DNA from 2 places in the Arthrobacter sp. P1_B4 genome. Region 1 is predicted to be linked to the other one. Evidence: predicted binding sites of a transcription regulator. Region 1 holds the regulator's gene; the other holds the start of a gene.
What was found. The regulator HrcA, encoded in region 1, represses chaperone genes, less so after heat shock. The targets are predictions, from matches to a motif close to TTNGCACTCGNNNNNNNCGAGTGCNAA.
Positions count from the first base shown of each region.

Region 2: groL (chaperonin GroEL) is a predicted target of HrcA. The motif match lies at 2,517-2,543, and genes of this name have one in related genera.

Region 1 is NZ_JBFTZW010000022.1:1,656-10,527, reverse strand. Features, by position in the region: gene lepA (translation elongation factor 4) at 1-1,244, shown strand, start outside; gene hemW (radical SAM family heme chaperone HemW) at 1,290-2,528, shown strand; gene AC1D1W_RS10275 (DUF4870 domain-containing protein) at 2,655-3,074, opposite strand; gene AC1D1W_RS10270 (DUF3097 domain-containing protein) at 3,218-4,069, opposite strand; gene hrcA (heat-inducible transcriptional repressor HrcA) at 4,388-5,401, shown strand; gene dnaJ (molecular chaperone DnaJ) at 5,480-6,610, shown strand; gene AC1D1W_RS10255 (16S rRNA (uracil(1498)-N(3))-methyltransferase) at 6,613-7,401, shown strand; gene AC1D1W_RS10250 (GerMN domain-containing protein) at 7,452-8,333, opposite strand.
Region 2 is NZ_JBFTZW010000027.1:26,728-36,722, forward strand. Features, by position in the region: gene AC1D1W_RS11290 (RNase H family protein) at 1-562, opposite strand, end outside; gene groL (chaperonin GroEL) at 697-2,334, opposite strand; gene AC1D1W_RS11300 (ABC transporter substrate-binding protein) at 2,630-3,898, opposite strand; gene AC1D1W_RS11305 (cold-shock protein) at 3,958-4,161, opposite strand; gene AC1D1W_RS11310 (LytR C-terminal domain-containing protein) at 4,320-4,958, opposite strand; gene AC1D1W_RS11315 (DUF3263 domain-containing protein) at 5,052-5,315, opposite strand; gene AC1D1W_RS11320 (uracil-DNA glycosylase) at 5,519-6,325, shown strand; gene AC1D1W_RS11325 (siderophore-interacting protein) at 6,377-7,216, shown strand; gene AC1D1W_RS11330 (threonine/serine exporter family protein) at 7,428-8,924, opposite strand; gene AC1D1W_RS11335 (lipid II:glycine glycyltransferase FemX) at 8,973-9,995, opposite strand, start outside.

The sequences.
Region 1 (8,872 bases):
CCGCCCGGGCCATGATCTTCGACTCGGTCTACGACACCTACCGCGGTGTGGTCACCTACGTCCGCGTCGTCGACGGCATGCTGCACCCGCGTGAACGCATCCAGATGATGTCCACCCGTGCCACGCACGAGCTCCTTGAGATTGGTGTGAGCTCCCCGGAACCCACCCCCTCCAAGGGCCTTGGCGTCGGCGAGGTCGGCTACCTCATCACCGGTGTGAAGGACGTCCGCCTGTCCAAGGTGGGCGACACCGTCACCAACCTGGCCAAGCCCGCCACGGAGTCCCTCCCCGGCTACGCGGACGCCAAGCCGATGGTCTTCTCCGGCCTGTATCCGCTCGACGGCACGGACTATCCGGTGCTCCGCGATGCGCTGGAGAAGCTGATGCTCAACGACGCCGCACTGGTGTACGAGCCCGAAACGTCCGCCGCGCTGGGCTTCGGCTTCCGCGTGGGATTCCTGGGCCTGCTGCACCTGGAAATCACCCGCGAGCGGCTCGAACGCGAATACAACCTGGACCTCATTTCCACCGCGCCCAACGTGGAATACGAGGTCACGCTGGAGGACAAGAAGGTCGTCCACGTCACCAACCCCAGCGAATACCCCACCGGCAAGATCGCTGAGGTCCGTGAGCCGATGGTGTCCGCCACCATCCTTGCGCCGAACGAGTTTGTCGGCGCCATCATGGAGCTGTGCCAGAGCCGCCGCGGCGTCATGGGCGGCATGGACTACCTCTCCGAGGACCGGGTGGAAATCCGCTACCGCCTGCCGCTGGCCGAAATCGTCTTCGATTTCTTCGACATCCTCAAATCCAAGACCCGCGGCTACGGGTCACTGGACTGGAAGGCCGACGGCGAGCAGGTGGCCGACCTGGTCAAGGTGGACATCATGCTCCAGGGCGAACAGGTTGATGCGTTCTCCGCCATCACCCACCGCGACAAGGCCTACGCCTACGGCGTGATGATGACCGGCAAGCTGCGTGAACTCATCCCGCGCCAGCAGTTTGAGGTGCCCATCCAGGCCGCCATCGGCTCCAGGATCATCGCCCGCGAAAGCATCCGCGCCATCCGCAAGGACGTCCTTGCCAAGTGCTACGGCGGTGACATCACCCGAAAGCGCAAGCTGCTGGAAAAGCAGAAGGAAGGCAAGAAGCGCATGAAGATGGTGGGCCGCGTCGAGGTGCCGCAGGAGGCTTTCATCGCCGCGCTGACAACGGACGAGTCCAAGGACAAGGCCAAGAAGTAACGGTGCAGGTAATGACTGTTGGTGCAGTATCGGCAGGCCGGGCCCGTGCCTAGCGTTCTTCCCCTCGGCGATCCGGCGCCGGCAGACGGGCTGCTGCCCGCACAGGCGGGCGAGGGCGCCGATCAGCGCGCTTTTGGGCTGTACGTGCACATCCCGTTCTGCGCGGTCCGCTGCGGGTACTGCGATTTCAACACCTACACCGCCACCGAGCTGGGCGGCGGGGCCTCCCAGGACGCCTACGCCGCCACAGCGATCGCGGAAGTGGAGTTCGCCGCCGCGGCCCTGAAGGGCAGCGGCCTGCCCGGCCGTCCCCTCAGCACGGTCTTCTTCGGCGGCGGCACGCCCACGCTGCTGCCGGCGGAGGACCTGGCGCGCATCCTCACCGCCGCGATCGACGCCTGGGGACTGCAGCCCGGCGCCGAGGTGACCACCGAGGCGAACCCCGATTCCGTCACGCCCGCATCCCTGCAGTTGCTGGCCGACGCCGGGTTCACCCGCGTTTCGTTCGGCATGCAGTCGGCCGTGCCGCACGTCCTGAAGGTCCTGGACCGCACCCACACGCCCAGCCGGGTGCCCGAGGTGGTGCAGTGGGCGCGTAATGCCGGGCTCTCGGTCAGCCTCGACCTCATATACGGGACGCCGGGGGAGTCGCTGGAGGACTGGCGCTACTCGCTCGAGACCGCACTGTCCTACGCCCCCGACCACATCAGCGCCTATGCCCTGATCGTTGAAGACGGCACCAAGCTTGCCGCGCAGATCCGCCGTGGCGAAGTGCCGGAAATCGACGACGACGACCACGCCGCCAAGTACGAACTCGCCGACGAACTGATGTCCGCCTCCGGGCTCAACTGGTACGAGGTCAGCAACTGGTCCCGCACCCCCGAACAGGCCTGCCGGCACAACCTCGCCTACTGGCGCGGGGACGACTGGTGGGGCATCGGGCCGGGGGCACACTCGCATGTGGGCGGCGTCCGCTGGTGGAACGTCAAGCACCCCACCGCCTACGCCAACCGCCTCGGCGCCGGCGCTTCACCCGCCGCCGGACGCGAAACGCTGGACTCCGAGACCCGCAACGTGGAACGGGTCATGCTCGAGGCCCGGCTCAATTCCGGACTCGACATCCCAAGCCTCGGCGGCCTGGGGGACACCGGCAGGCACGCTGTCGCAGGGCTGATCGCGGACGGCCTCGTGGACCCCGCAGCGGCTTTCAAAGGCCGCCTCATTCTCACGCTTAAGGGCCGGCTGCTGGCTGACGCCGTCGTCCGCAGGATCCTGCCGGACTAGTCTGCCGGGCAAAGCCTCCACTAGTTGGCTGCCGCATCAGCGGCCACAACACCCTGCCGCACAAAAGAGAGCCGGCCGCTGCCCCTGACGGGCGGCGGCCGGCTCTCTTGCTTGGGTCCGGGCCGGCTATTTGATCCAGCGCAGGTTGAACTCGTAACGGTGCGGCTGGCCGCGGTTGACGTGGATGCCGGCCGCCACCGAGAAGCACGTCACGGCGATCCAGATCACCGTGGCGAGCACGGCGAAGAGGTTGCCCACCACCGGGATGAAGACCAGTAAATTGGCCAGCACCGCGGCGAGCGTCGGCGGCAGCGTGAAATTGAGGGCTTCCTTGGATTCCTGTGCCGTGAACGGGCCGCGGTCCTTGAAGATGAGGTAGATCAGCAGCGACGGCACGCAGCCCAGGATGCCGCCAAAGTGCGCGAGCGTGGCCCACTGGCGGTCCTCGCTGGCCGTCAGCGGCAGCGCGTTTGCCGGAACGCCATGGTACGGGGGCTGGCCATGGCCAGCCTGATTGCCCGTGTGTTCGCGTGCGTTATCTGCCACGGTGTAGCCCTTCGGATTGCGGTGATGCGTTGCTGCCTGGGTTGTGCCTGAAATAGCCGGGACCGCACTAGAAGCGCGGCCGCCGTTTCAAGAATACTTGCTCGGGCCCGGAAATGGAGATCAGGGGCGGCCGCCGCGGCGGACTAGGGCACGGTGAGGAAGTCAATGACCTCTTCCACGCGGCCGAGCAACGACGCCTCCAGATCAGCGTAGCTGCGGACAGCCCCCAGAAGTTTCTGCCAGCCGAGGCCGATGTCCTCCTTTGTGGAGTGGGGCCAGCCGAAAGCCATCAGGATCCCGGTCTTCCAGTCCGTGCCGCGGGGGATCACGGGCCACTGCTCGATCCCCAGGACCGCGGGCCGGATGGCCTGCCACACGTCCACGTAAGGGTGCCCCACAATCAGGACGTTGCCGGCGGCGCCCGGTGAGGCCATGACGGCGTCGGCGATCCGCGACTCCTTGGAGTCGGCCACGAGGTGGTCTACCAGCACGCCGAGGCGCCGGCCAGGGCCCGGGCCGAAGTCCGCCACGGCGGCCGCGAGGTCGTCAATGCCGTGCAGGGGCTCGACGACGATGCCCTCCACCCGGAGGTCATCGCCCCACACTTTCTCCACCAGCTCGGCGTCGTGCTTTCCTTCCACCCAGATGCGGCTGGCCTTGGCCACCTGTGCGCGCTGCCCCGCCACCCGCACCGAGCCCGACGCCGTACGGCCGGCCCCGGCGGCCGGTGCCGTCTTCTTCGGGGCCGGCGGCATCAGGCGGATGGGCTGGCCGTCCAAGAGGAAGCCGAAGCCGAGGCGGAAGGACCGCGACTTGCCCCGCCGGTCCTCCAGCGCCACCACGTGCATGCCGCCGGACTTCTCCACCCGGGTGACGGCGCCCACCCAACCGGACTGGACCTCCTCGAGGACCATCCCGCGTTCCACCGGGACTTCCGGCAACTGGGTCTTGGCGGGGGCGGACAGGTCCTGGGGTCCCCAGTTCTGGTACGACATCTCTACACGCTAACTTTGCACTCGGAATGTACGGGCGGTCGGTGGAACTCTCCGGGGGCCGGAACCGGACCGCGACGACGCGGCAACGGCAGCGGCTGCCACGGTCTCGGCGCCGGCGTGACGGGAATCGCGTTCCCGCGGGCCACGCCTGGAGCGAATCCAATGCTAACAACGCGGCGACTCATATTAGACTGGTTAGCACTTAGGCATGTCGAGTGCTAACCCTTGTCCTGTGGCGGGCCGTCCGTGCACCATTTGTGGACCCGGACGGGCGAGGGGAGTGGCACCGGCTGCGGGACAGTCGACAGGAGGTGGAGCGTGAGCGAACCGCGCAAACTCGAAGTGCTGCGCGCCATCGTGGAGGACTACGTCCATTCGCGTGAGCCCGTTGGTTCCAAAGCGCTCGTTGAACGGCACCATCTCGGCGTCTCGAGCGCCACGATCCGAAATGACATGGCGGCGCTGGAAGACGAGGGCCTGATCACGGCACCGCACACGAGCGCCGGCCGGATCCCCACCGACAAGGGCTACCGGCTGTTCGTCGACCAGATCTCAGCGGTGAAGCCGTTGTCGCCGGCCGAGCGCCGGGCCATCCAGGCGCTGCTGGAAGGATCCGAGGACCTCGACGACATCCTTGACCGGACCGTGAGGCTCCTCTCGCACCTGACCAACCAGGTCGCCGTCGTGCAGTATCCGCTGCGCAGCCGCGCCCGGGTGCGGCACATCGAGTTCGTGCTGCTGGCGCCCCGGAAAGTGCTGGCGGTCCTGATCGCGGACACGGGCAAAGTGGAGCAGCGCGTGATCGACGTCGGGCAGGACATTCCCGACGACGCGCTGGCGGAATTGCGGACCAGCTTTCTGGCCAGCCTGTCCGGTACACCGCTGAGCCTGATGCCGCAGCTGCTGCCCGCCGTCGTTGCCGGCGGCCCGCCCGCGCGGCGCGGAGCAGCCCAGGCGCTGGCCCGCGGCCTTGAGGCCCTGGCCACGAGCAGCCGTGAAGAGCGCATGGTCATGGCCGGCACCGCCAACCTGGCCCGCTCCAATGTGGACTTCCCGCTCAGCATCGGCCCCGTGCTGGAGGCCCTCGAGGAACAGGTGGTCATGCTCCGCCTGCTCAGCGAAATGGCCGAAGACCCGCGCGGTGTGACCGTCAGCATCGGCCGGGAAAACCCCTACGACGGTCTCGCCGAGGCCTCGGTCGTGGCCACCGCCTACGGGCCGGACGCCACGGCCAAGGTCGGCGTGCTTGGGCCCACCCGGATGGACTATCCCACCACCATGGCCGCCGTCCGAGCGGTGGCCCGCTACCTTTCGAGGATCCTGGGCCCCTGACAGGCCCGGGACCGAATACGACTTCTTGCCCCACAGGCAGTGCCCCACAGGCAGTACAACAAGGAAGAGATACACACTTTGAGCAGCCACTACGACGTTCTTGGAGTCTCCCGCGACGCATCGGGGGAGGAGATCAAGAAGGCCTACCGGAAACTGGCCCGGACCCTGCACCCGGACGTGAACCCCGGGGAGGACGCCTCGGACAGGTTCAAGGCCGTCACGCACGCCTACGAGGTCCTCTCCGATCCGCAGAAGCGCCGGGTCTATGACACCACGGGCAACGAGAACGGTACCGACAACGGGTTCGGCGGCGGCAGCTACTCGGGCCAGGGCTTCGCCTTCCAGGACATCTTCGAGACCTTCTTCGGCGCCGGTGGCGGCCAGGGCGGCCCGTCGTCCCGGGTCCGCCGCGGCCAGGACGCGCTGATCAGCGTCCGGATCGACCTCCGCGATGCGGTGTTCGGCGTGAACAAAAAGCTCGAGGTCGACACGGCCGTCATCTGCCCCACCTGCGAGGGGTCCTGCTGCCGGGAAGGCACCCACCCGGTCCGCTGCGACATCTGTGGCGGCAGCGGTCAGGTCCAGCGCGCCGTGCGGTCCATCCTGGGCCAGGTCATGACGTCCGCCCCCTGCGGGTCTTGCGAGGGCTTCGGCACCGTCATCAAGGACCCGTGCAACGAATGCAGCGGCCAGGGCCGGATCCGCAGCCGCCGCTCCCTCACCGTCAAGGTCCCGGCCGGCGTGGCCACCGGCACCCGCATCCAGCTGTCCGGCCAGGGCGAGGCAGGCCCCGCCGGCGGCCCCGCCGGGGACCTGTACGTGGAGATCCGGGTCAACAACGACGCCACTTACGTGCGCGAGGGCGATGACCTCCACGCGAGCCTCAACATTCCCATGACGGCGGCCGCGCTCGGCACCGAAATATCCCTCGACACCTTCGACGGACAGCAGGAGATCGATGTCAAGGCCGGCACCCAGTCCGGCGAGATCATCACCCTTCGCGGTCTCGGCGTCACGCACCTGCGCGGCCACGGCCGCGGTGATCTGAAGGTGCACCTGCAGGTGGAAACACCGGTCAAGCTCGATCACGTCCAGGAAGAACTTCTCCGTCAGCTGGCCAAGCACCGCGGCGAGCACCTCACGGAAGGAAAGCTCGCGGCCAGCGGCGGCGTCTTCGCCAAACTGCGGGACCGGCTCGGTAACCTGTAGCGGTGAGCAACCCGGTCTTCTTCACCGCCCCAGGCACCCTGGACCAGCAGGTCCCCGGCTCGGCCTTCGTCCTCGGGGGCACCGAGGCCCGCCACGCCGTCACAGTCAAACGGATCGGCGTCGGCGAAGCCGTCGACATCGCGGACGGCGCCGGCAAGCGCCTGACCGGCACCGTGACAGCCGTCGCTGCTGGGGAGCTGACCGTCGAATGCGTGGGCCTGGCTGAGGAACTACGGCCCGGAACACGGCTGGTCCTGGTCCAGGCCCTTGCCAAGGGCGACCGCGATGAACTGGCGGCCGAGACCGCGACCGAGTTGGGCATCGACGCCGTCATTCCCTGGCAGGCCGAGCGGTCCATTGTGCGGTGGAAGGCGGAGCGGGCCGCGAAGGCGCATGCCAAGTGGCAGTCGGTGGTGACAGCAGCTGCCAAGCAGGCGCGCCGGGCATGGATTCCCGAGGTCCGGGCCGCCGTCGACGGCGCCGGGCTGCAGACGGCGGTAGCGGCGGCAGACCTCGCCGTTATCCTGCATGAAGACGCCGTGCGCCCGCTGCGGCAGGTACTCGAGGCCTGGCTGGAAAGTGTTGGTCCCGGCGAGGTTGTGGCAGACGCTGCCGGATCCCGTGAGGTCCTGCTGATCGTGGGTCCGGAAGGCGGCATCAGCCCGCGGGAGGTGACCCGGCTTTGCGGCGCCGGCGCAGTTACGGCCCTTTTGGGGCACCATGTGCTGCGTTCGTCCACGGCCGGGCCCGCCGCCACCGTGCTGGCCAGCGACATCCTCGGCCGCTGGTGACCTGCGGCAGCCGTCGCCGCAGGTGACGTGATGCCTTGTTGAGGTGACGGCTATTTGACCGTAAACCCGCGGGTGTCCTGGAATACTTCCTTGGCGCTGTCGGATGCGTCCACCTGGGACACCCGGACCTCGTAATTGCCCGGGCCGAGGTTCACGGACAAGGTGAACAGCCCGGGCCGGGCTGCATCGGCGGAGGCCGTCGCGCTGCCGTTAAGATACGCGGTCTTGGCGTTGTCGCCGTCGCCGTCAACCTTGAGGATCGCCCAGCGGAGCTTCCCGCCCTGGACGGTGCTGCGGCCACTGATCTTGACCGAACCGTCGGCCACGGACGTGCCCTCCTGCGGATCAATGATCCACACTGGTGCCACCATCCCGGCGCTGCGGGACGTCGGCTCGCCCAGGCGGACATGGTTGAAGGCGACGTAGTCGGTGTGACCGTCCACCAGCACAACCACCTGGACCTGCTGTCCGGCATCGATGAGGCCGGCGCTGGCCGCGGCAGCTGTCGCCGTGTAGACGAGCTGCTGGATGGCGCGCTCGGCCATGGCCGCATCCACGTTGCTGTTGAAGGCATCAGCGGAGACATCCACCGTGATGACGTTCTTGCCGGAAATCGACGTCGCCAGCTTCTTCGGATTTTGCCAGGGCGTGAAAAAATCCGGGTCCAAGGGCTTCTGCGACATCATGACCCGCAGGGCGCGGGTGACGGGATTGTCCTGATCCGGAACGTCGCGGAACTCGCGGTAGAGAAATGCGTTGTCATTGGCCCGGCCGATCCAATACACCGGAGCCTTGTTCGACGTCTGGGCAGTCTCGAGCGGTGCGCTCGTGGTGGGGGCGCCCGACGCCGGGGCGGGAATGAGCTCAGATGGGCTGCTGGAATTTGTGATGCCGCTCTGCGGCGTCGCCACACAGCCGGACAGGACGAGCACGGCAGGCAGCGCCAACGCCAGCGCGACGCGGCGGACGCGCCCCGCCGATGGCTGCTGAACTCCACGCTTCCTGATGCCGCTGTCCCTTCGTCTTACGCCCCGCGTTCCGCGGTGATGATCCGTTTGTAGCCGTAGCCGGCCGCTGACGGCCGCCCGATCGCTCACCGGCCGGAGGCCGGTCCGGCGATCCCGGGACAGCCGGATTCCAGCATGGCACACGGGCGCGGCGCGGCAGCCGGGTTTGGGCCCTGGCGCCGGAACTGCAACGGGAACGATATGAGGCCGATACAAAGTTGATACCTAATGGCGTCCGCTTGTGGTTCCTTGCACAGACGTGGTCCGGGCGAGGGGACGCAGCACCAGGCGTATCAGTGCATTGGCCTGCCCATCGCGGAGGCGGAGACGTTTCCCCGCCGCTGCGGGGAGGTCTGCGTAGGGCGTCAGCGCCAGGAGTTCGACGCTTTCCAGATCGTCGGTTTAGCGCCCAACGCTGTCCGCACCCGGTCTCCAAGCATTTCGGTACGCAGCAGCGCCGGGCA
Region 2 (9,995 bases), on a different contig from region 1:
CGGGCTGCAGGGCGGCTGGCTGCATCTTGTCCTGCTGCATCTTGTCCTGCTGCATCTTGTCCTGCGGTGTCTTGCCCGCTGACGGTTCGCCCTCCGGGTTGCCGAACCCGGGACCCTGCCGGACGGCCACGCCCTGCTGGTACGCCGTGGCCGCTGCCCGGGCGCGGACGTCCGCCGCCTCGTTGAGCTCGTGCCCCGCGTGGCCCCGCACCCACTCGAAGGTGTACTTGCGGCCCACGAGCGCCTGGTCGATGTCCTTGAGGAGGTCCACGTTCAGCACCGGCTTGCCGTCTGCCTTGCGCCAGCCCTTGCGTTTCCAGCCGGGCATCCACTTGGTCACGGCGTTGATGACGTACTGGCTGTCGCAGAGGATCAGCAGGTCTTCCCCGGGCATGTGCGCCGTTGCCCGGAACAGGTCCAGCACCGCCATCAGTTCGCCCTGGTTGTTCGTGCCGTGGGGCCATCCGCCGGCCCGCCAGCAGTCGTCATTCACGTACCAGGCCCAGCCGGCCGGGCCGGGATTTCCTAAGGCCGAACCGTCGGCCGCTGCTGTAATCGTCACTGACCTATCCTGCCAGAACCCGCCGACGCCCACCGACGCTCCTTGGCCAGGGACCGCGCTTAACCGGCGACGGCGGCCCCACCCGAAGGTGGGACCGCCGTCGTCGAACAGCCGGTAATGGCTGGCGCGGGTGGTTAGAAACCGCCCATGCCGCCCATGCCGCCCATGTCGTCGCCGCCGCCCATCGGGGCGCCACCCTTCTCGGGCTTGTCGGCTACAACGGCCTCGGTGGTGAGGAACAGGCCGGCGATGGAAGCCGCGTTCTGCAGGGCAGAGCGGGTTACCTTGACCGGGTCGTTGATGCCGGCGGCCAGCAGGTCGACGTACTCGCCGGTGGCGGCGTTGAGGCCGTGGCCTGCGGGCAGGCCGCGGACCTTGTCCACGACGACGCCGGGCTCGAGGCCGGCGTTGAAGGCGATCTGCTTCAGCGGGGCGTCGATGGCAACGCGGACGATGTTCGCGCCCGTTGCTTCGTCACCGGAGAGCTGCAGGTTCGCGAATGCCTTGGCGCCGGCCTGGATCAGGGCAACGCCACCGCCGGCGACGATGCCCTCTTCGACAGCAGCCTTGGCGTTGCGGACGGCGTCCTCAATGCGGTGCTTGCGTTCCTTGAGCTCGACCTCGGTTGCGGCGCCGGCCTTGATGACTGCAACGCCGCCGGCCAGCTTGGCCAGGCGCTCCTGCAGCTTCTCGCGGTCGTAGTCGGAATCGGAGTTCTCGATCTCGGCGCGGATCTGGGACACGCGGCCGGCGATCTGGTCGGCGTCGCCTGCACCCTCGACGATGGTGGTCTCGTCCTTGGTGACAACAACCTTGCGGGCCTTGCCAAGGAGTTCGAGTCCGGCGGTCTCAAGCTTGAGGCCGACTTCCTCGGAAATGACCTGGCCACCGGTGAGGATGGCGATGTCGGCCAGCTGCGCCTTGCGGCGGTCGCCGAAGCCCGGAGCCTTGACGGCGACGGACTTGAAGGTGCCACGGATCTTGTTGACGATCAGGGTGGCCAGGGCCTCGCCCTCGATGTCTTCGGCAATGATCAGCAGCGGCTTGTTGGACTGCATGACCTTTTCCAGGACAGCAACCAGTTCCTTGACGTTGGAGATCTTGGAGTTGACGATCAGGATGTACGGATCCTCAAGGACCGTTTCCTGGCGCTCGGCGTCGGTGACGAAGTAGGCGGAGATGTAGCCCTTGTCGAAGCGCATGCCTTCGGTCAGCTCCAGCTCGAGGCCGAACGTGTTCGACTCCTCGACGGTGATGACGCCTTCCTTGCCGACCTTGTCGAGGGCTTCGGCGATCAGGGCGCCGATCTCGTTGTCGCCGGCGGAGATGGACGCGGTGGCGGCGATCTCTTCCTTGGTCTCGATTTCCTTGGCGGAGGCCAGGAGCTCGATGGTGACCGCGTCAACAGCCTTCTCGATGCCGCGCTTGAGGGACAGCGGGTCAGCGCCGGCCGCTACGTTGCGCAGGCCTTCCTTGACCAGGGCCTGTGCCAGCACGGTTGCCGTGGTGGTGCCGTCGCCTGCGACGTCATCCGTCTTCTTGGCAACTTCCTTGACCAGCTCGGCGCCGATCTTTTCGTAGGGATCGTCCAGCTCGATCTCCTTGGCGATGGAAACACCATCGTTGGTGATCGTGGGGGCGCCCCACTTCTTTTCGAGGACGACGTTGCGTCCCCGCGGGCCGAGGGTGACCTTGACGGCGTCGGCGAGGATGTTCAGGCCCCGCTCAAGACCGCGGCGTGCCTCTTCATCAAATGCAATGATCTTGGCCATAACGGCAGTAGTCCTTTCGGGACAGTCGTTAAGAATGAACCTTCGCTGTGGTGCCCGCGACGGACGATCCCTACCCCGCGGCCTCTGTATGCCGCCGGGTCCGGGATCTCACCCCAGCAAGGTGTTTCTTTAGCTCCTGGACCGGCTGTCCCACTTCGCGGCCGGGCGGACCGGGCGTCGTGTTAGCAGTCAGTGCGCTGGAGTGCTAAATCAATAATTAGCACTCCCCCGGGGAGAGTGCAAGCAGTGGTCGGCCGGAACCGGCCGCCACGCGGGCACAATACGCTACGAGCGATCAGCCGCCGCTGCTGCTCGCGGCTTCCGTGCCGTCCACCGTGGGCAGGTTGTCCTCGCCGTAAGTCGAAACCATGTAGTTCGCTTCGGTGATGTCGCCGTGGGCATCAAAGTTGATCCGTCCGGACTGGCCGTCGTAGTCGGGCCGCTGGCCTGCCCGGAGGACGCCGACGCAGTCCTTGTAGCTCGTGCATGACTCGCTGGGCGGCTGGCTGCCGCCGGCCCCCGTTCCGCCTGCCGCGGGGGTTCCGCCGGAGACCGCGACGAGGGACGCTGCGATGGAGGTCCCGGCGTCGTCCTCTGCTGCGGCGGCGGCGACGGCGGCCAGGACGACGGCGTCGTACGTCTCGGCGGCGAACACCATGTCCTTCAGCCCGGGATCAACGGCCACGAGGTCCGCCTGGAAGGCGGCGGAGGGAAACACGCCGGGCAGGATCCCGCGTGCACCCTCGAGCGCCCGGGCGCCCAGGCCAGCGCCGTACTTGCTGACTGCTCCGTCGCTGAGGACCAGCTTCTTGCCGGCGAGGCCGGCGTTGTTCAGCTCGGCGATGGCGCCCTGTGCGCCGTCGCGCGAGACCAGGATGACGGCGTCGGGGTTGGCGGCCTTAGCGGCGGCGACAGCCTGCTGCGCCTGGCCGGGGGTGAACTCCGCGTCCGCCACGACTTCGAGTCCGGACTGTTTCGCCGCACCGCCGACGGCGGCGGCGACGTCTTTGCCGTAGTCGCCTTCCTCATGCAGCACCGCCAGGGTCCTGGCGCCGCCGTCTTTGACCAGTTTGGCGAGGACGGAGGCCTGGGCGGTGTCGGCGGCCGAGGTGCGGAAATAGTAGCCGCCGCTCTTGTAATTGCTGAGCCCGGCGGCGGTGTTGGCAGGGGAGATCACGGCCACCTTGGCGTTGGCCAGCACGTCGATGGCGGCCGGGGCACGGCTGGAATCGGTCGGGCCGATCACGACGTCGGCCTTGGCGGCAACCAGCGCTTTCGCCTGGGCGGCGGTGTCCGTGCTGATGGTTTCCGGCAGCAGCTCCACCGGTTTGCCTTTGTGCCCGCCGGCAGCGTTGATCTCCTTGACGGCAAGTTTGGCCGCCGCGAGCTCGGAAGCGTTGAGGAAGTTCTGCTTGCCGGTGTTGTCCAGGATCAGGCCGATGCGCAGGGTGCCGTCACCGCTGGCGTCCGCGCTGGCCACGCGGGCGCTGCCCGCGGGGCCCAGGCAGCCCGTCAGGGCCAGGGCCGCTACTRTGCCCGCCGCCAGGGCGCGGCCCAACGGCAAATGTCCTCCGCGGCGCCCGGCCGCGTTCCTTGGGGCGTTCGTGACGGCAGCCAGTACCACTAGGCGGGCCGGACGCTTTCGGCCTGCGGGCCCTTTTCGCCCTCGCCGACTTCCAGTTCCACCCGCTGGCCCTCGTCCAGGGCGCGGTAGCCTTCCCCGACGATCGCGGACCAGTGCACGAAGACGTCGTTCTCGGAACCGTCCACGGAGATGAAGCCGTAGCCCTTTTCGGCGTTGAACCATTTGACGGTTCCCAGTGCCATGGTGTCCACACTTTCAGCTAGCTTGCGTGCGGCCCACCTCGGTGTGCGCCGCGGACTGCGAAGAGAAATCCGCAGATACTGTACCCACAGCGTCCCCCAGGAACGCCGGCGGCGGGCAGGGCCGCCGCCTAATAGTTATTGAGGCGTAACCGGATTGGCTACTGGTAGCCGGGGCCGAGCACGACGACAAGGGGCATGTTGAACTCGGCAGAGTCCACGAGGGTGTCCACGCCGAGGAGGGCTCCGAGTGCCTCCGCATTGTCCTTCTGCTCGATGCCGCTGTAGAAGATCACGGACGTCTGTTGCGGGACACCGCCCCAGTTGCCTGTCTCGCCCAGGACCCAGCCGTCGGAGGTGACGGTGCCGCCGACGCGGGTGGCTAGGCCGGCGGTGGTGGTCGCGTTGTAGATCGTCACCGGCTGCGTCTTGTCGACAGCGGCGGCTGTGGCGCTCGGCGTAGCTGACGGCGAAGCCGCCGGCGCGGCGGCGGCGTCCGTGCCGGCCGGGTCCGGGCTGGTCGGCGTGGGGCTGGGGCTCACGGTGCTCGTGGCGGACGGGCTGCTGCTGGCAGATGCGGACGGGCTGCCACCGGCGGTCACGGCCGCGGCCTGGCCTGCGGAGAAGCCGAGCTTCGGCAGGATCAGGAAGGCCACCAGGCCGATGGCCAGGGCTACGCAGCCGGCCGCCAGGATCGGCGCCAGGCTCCGCCGCCGCGATGCCGCGACGGCCCGGTGGACTCCCTGCCGGGCAGAGGTCTCCGGGACCCGATCAAATTCATCCCGAGCGTATTTGGTCATGGTAAAACGACGTCCTTGCTGATTTCATACGGGGTGCCCGAGGCCGGAACGGACGCAACAGGACGTGCGCATCCGGCTGCTCGTGACGCGACTTTACGAATCTGTTCCCAGACGACGGGCAGTGCGGGCACGTTGGCGTGATGTACGTAGTCTACGCAATCTCTTGACCAGCATGGGATCGTGGGCCAGCGCATCCTCGGTATCGATGAGGGCATTGAGGATCTGGTAGTAGTGCGTGGCGGACAGATCGAACAGCTCACGGATGGCCTGTTCCTTGGCCCCGGCGTACTTCCACCATTGCCGTTCCAAGGCCAGCATCTGCTGGTCGCGGGCGCTCAGCGCAGACTCCGCCGACACCCCGTCCGGACTCGCGCCGGCGGTTGGGAAGACAGCAGAATCCCCCGCGAGCACGTGCTCTTGCGCTGTTTCGGCCACGACACACTCCCTGGCTGATTCCAAAAAACCTGGCTGGATCCGGTAAAAAGTCAGTCCCCATGCTACGGCCGAATGACAGGGTTGTCATTCGGGCGGGCGCAGAAACGGGCCGCAGCTGGGGAAGAATGGGTGTTGTGTTTGATGCCGAGTCTGACCCCGCCAGTGAACCCGACGCGCTGTTCGAGCTGGAGCCCGCAGCCGCGGACACCCTCAGCTTCGCGGACCTGGCCCGCCGGCCGCTGGACGCGCTGGTTGCTCCGGACTGGGCGGAGCCGCTGGCGCCGGTGGAGGCGCAGTTGCGCGAAGCCCTCGCCTTTGTCGCAGGCGAAGTGGCCGCCGGGCATGGTGTACTGCCCTCGCCGACAAACCTGCTGCGGGCTTTCCGGCAGCCCCTGGCCGGCGTCCGCGTGCTGGTGGTGGGCCAGGACCCGTATCCGACGCCGGGGCACGCCGTGGGGTTGTCCTTCGCCGTGGACGGCGCCACCCGGCCGATCCCCCGCAGCCTGGCAAACATCTACAAGGAACTTCAGGCCGATCTCGGCTTCCCCCCGCGCGTCCACGGGGACCTCAGCCACTGGGCTGACCAAGGCGTACTGCTGCTCAACAGGGTGCTCAGCGTCCGTGCCGGCGCGGCGGGCTCGCACCGGAACAAAGGCTGGGAGGCCGTGACGGCGGCGGCCATCCGGGCCGTCGCCGGCCGCTCGTCCGTATCCGGTGCGGGCCATGCCCCCCTGGTGGCGATCCTGTGGGGGAAGGATGCCGAGTCCGTGCGGCCGCTGCTGGGGTCCGCCGCCGTGATCGCCAGCGCCCACCCCAGCCCGCTATCGGCCTCGCGCGGCTTCTTCGGGTCCCGGCCCTTCAGCCGGGCCAACGCCCTGCTGCTGGAACAAGGCAACGGGACGGTCGACTGGGAGCTTCCGCCGTTGCCGTAACAGGCCTCCGCGCAATGCTCCCGCCGGGGGTTCTTGGTTAGGCTTAGCTGCATGACATCCGTCCCCGCAGCCACCACCGCCACCCGGAACTCGCGCCCCCAGACCGATCTGACGGTCCTGCGCAGGGAGCAGCTCTCCCCGTACATGGTCCGGATCATCGCCGGGGGCCCTGGCTTCGCCGGGTTCGTCAACAACGACTATGTGGACCGGTACGTCAAGATCGTCTTTCCGCAACCCGGCGTCGAATACCCGGATCCGCTGGATTTGTGGGCCATCCGGGAAACCATGCCGCGCAGTCAGTGGCCGCACACCCGGACCTATACGGTCCGCTGGGTGGACCCGGCGGCGCAGGAACTGGCCATTGACTTTGTGATCCACGGCGACGAGGGGCTCGCCGGCCCCTGGGCGGCTTCGGCCCAGCCCGGCGATCGCCTGACTTTCACCGGCCCCGGCGGCGGGTACAACCCGGATCCGGCCGCGGACTGGTACCTGTTTGCCGGCGATGAATCAGCGTTGCCGGCCATCGGCGCGGCGATCGAATCCCTGCCGGAGGATGCCCGCGGCCTCGCCCTGCTCGAAGTGGACAGCGACGCCGACGTCCAGGCCATCGCCGGGCCGGCCGGCGTCGAGCTGCGCTGGCTGCTGCGCGGGGGCGCCCCCGCCGGTGAGAGCGAACTGCTGGTCACGGCGGTGCGCGACGCCGAGTGGCCCGAGGGCCGGGTGCAGGTCTTTGCCCACGGCGAGCGGGGCTACATGAAGGGCCTCCGGGACGTGTTCTACGTGCAGCGCGGGCTGGAGCGGGCCCAGGTGTCCCTCTCGGGCTACTGGGCCAAGGGCCGGGTGGAGGACGACTTCCAGGCGGAGAAGAAGCTCCCCATCGGCAAGATCTAACGGCGCAAGATCTAACGGCGCAAGATCTAACGGCGCAAGTTCTAACGGCGCAAGATCTAGCAGAGCAAGATTTGGCGCTGCGGAGCTTCCCCACCTTTGCCACCACGACGCCGGGACACGCCGGCGCGGCGGGCCGACACACCGTCGCGTCCCGGCAAAAGTGGGGAAACCCGGCGCCTTAGGGGACCCGGACGGGCATTCCTCGCAAGATCTAGCGGCGGCGGGCCCTGCGCCGTTCGTTGCTCGCCAGGCTCCGCGTCAGGGGCCGCGCCAGGGTGTCGCCGAGCACGATGCCGGCAGCGACACCGAGCACGATGGCCCCGGCGTTGAGCATCCCGCCGGCGCCCATGAGAATCTCCGATTCCTCGATGGTCAATACATACATCGACCGGAATATAGTGAGCCCGGGGAGCAGGATCAGCGCAGCGGGAACGGCCACCACCAGCTGTGGGGCGCCCATCCGGAGGGCCACGACGCGGGCCAGCAGGCCGATCACCACGGCAGCGAGGGCCGGGGCGAAGCGGGATCCGATGCCCAGGGCGTCGCCGCCGATGAGGACCAGGTAGCCCACCACCCCCACGGCCGCAGTCGGCAGCAGCAGCTTCCAGCTGGTCTGTTCCGTGATGCCGATCATCAGCACCGCAATGGCGATCAGGATGACGATCACCCACAAGTCATACTTGGGCGGGAATGTTTTGGTGACGTCTATGGGATCCATGCCGGTCATGTCCCCCACGACGAAGCCGACGGCGATGCCGGCGACCAGCGCCCCGAAAGTCAGCATGGTGGACAGGAACCGTCCGGCCGCCGTGACGGGGAAGCCGTTGATCGCATCCTGCACCGAGGACACCAAGCGTCCCGTCGGCAGGAGCAGCAGGATCCCGCCGACCACCACGATTTCGGGGGCAATCTGCACTCCCAGCGGGCTGCCGAAGCGCCACAGCAGCAGGGCGATAATGGTCACCAGGAACGAACACGAGGCAGTGATGAAGAAGTCCGGCGTACGCCAGCGGCCCAGCTGGCGGGCCAGCAGGCTGACCAGAAGGTTGGAGAGGAACGCGACGACCGAGGCGCCCAGTCCGCCGCCTAGGACACCGACGAAAACGGCAGAGAACACGCCGAAGGCCACGGTGACCATCCACCGCGGGAACGGCTTGGCGCTGCGGGTGATGTCCTCAAGCCGGCGCACGGCTTCCTCGCGGCCGACGCCGCCGGCCACGATGTCTGTCACCAGCTGGTGCACTTGCGAGAGGCCCGCGTAGTTGTTGGTCCAGGACCGCACCACCCGCAGCAGTGAGATGGGCGTCTGGTCCTTGGGTGCGTAGTTGATGGCCACCGACTGGTTGGTGATGTCCACCTCGATGTTCTTGAGGCCAAGCGCGGCGGTGATGGCGATGATGCTGGTCTCGACTTCGAGGGCGCCGGCCCCGTACCGGAACATGGATTCGGCCAGCTTCAGGGCGAAATCGATGGTCTTGCGGGCTGCGGCATCCACCCCGCCAACCTGAATCATCGGGTTGGCGTAGGGGCTGCCGGCGAGCCGGTCGACGATGCTCATCGGCGCGGTGGGCGGGTTTTCGCCCTGGACCAGGCGGCGCAGCATTCTCTTGGCGGCGGCGTTCTGGCGCACCTGCATGGCCGACATCGGCTGGGTCCGGGGCAGGCCGTCCGTGGGTGGCCTGCGGTGGCCGTCGGTTCCGTTGTTCATTCCGGCCTCCTCACTGTCCTGGCTGACCTTGATTGTCTTTGGCTCGGTTTAGTAAAACTGCTGGCCCGTGCGCCGGGTGTAGACCTGGCGTGCGACGCGCTCCCCCGCCGTCATCCAGGCCTTGTACTTCAGCGGGCTCAGAACCTGGTCATAGCAGCCGACGAAGTCGGTCACGGTCTTGCTGAAGCTGGTCTTGAAGAGCCCCAGCCCATGGAACGGGTTCGACGTGTCCTTGAGCTTGTGGCTCGGCGGCGTGCCGCAGAAGTCGTATTCGGTGCAGCCGAGGTCCTTGACCTGGTTGATCGCGGTCCACTGCACGAGGTGCGAGTCACCGTACTGGCCACGCTTCTGCAGGGAGCCGCCGTCCTTGTACGTTCCCTTGCGGCCGTAGTTGATCACGAACGCGCCCACCGAGGGCACCCCGTTTTCGTACACGAAGAGCAGCCTGCCCTGGTCCCGGGCCAGGAAGTTGGTCCAGAACTGGCGGTAGTACTCGTACTCGCGCACCCGGACCTGGGACTTGGCTTCCACCGTGGTGGTCATCAGGGCATACATGGCCCGGAAGTTCTCTTCCGTGGGCTCGACGTTGTGGACTTCCACGCCCTCGCGGATGGCGCGGCGCACGGCGTTGCGGCCCCGGGAATGCAGGTTGCGCAGCAGCTGGTTTTCCTCGGGCGCAATATCGAGCAGCGCCGTGGAGTCGTTCGGCTGCAGGTTGTGGGTCTTGACCAGGCCGGCGCCCTCAAGGATCCGCGCGGCGTCGTCGGACAAGACAACATCCGGTTCGATCTTGATCGCGAAGACGCCCAGCTTGGCCCTTTTGACGAAGTCCGCGTTAGCCGCGACGATCCCGGGGATGTCCTCGACAGACGCCACGTCGGGTCCCTTGATCAGGTACCAGAGCTTGCCGAGGACCGGAAAGGACTTCTCCAGGACCAGGTTGTAGCTCGTGTAATCGGCCGACTCGTACACCAGGTGCAAGGGCTTCCAGCCAAAGTGCTGTTTGACCTCGGCGAAGGCTTCCGATTGCAGGAGATTGCCGCCGTTGGGGTTCGCGGTGACGTGGGCATC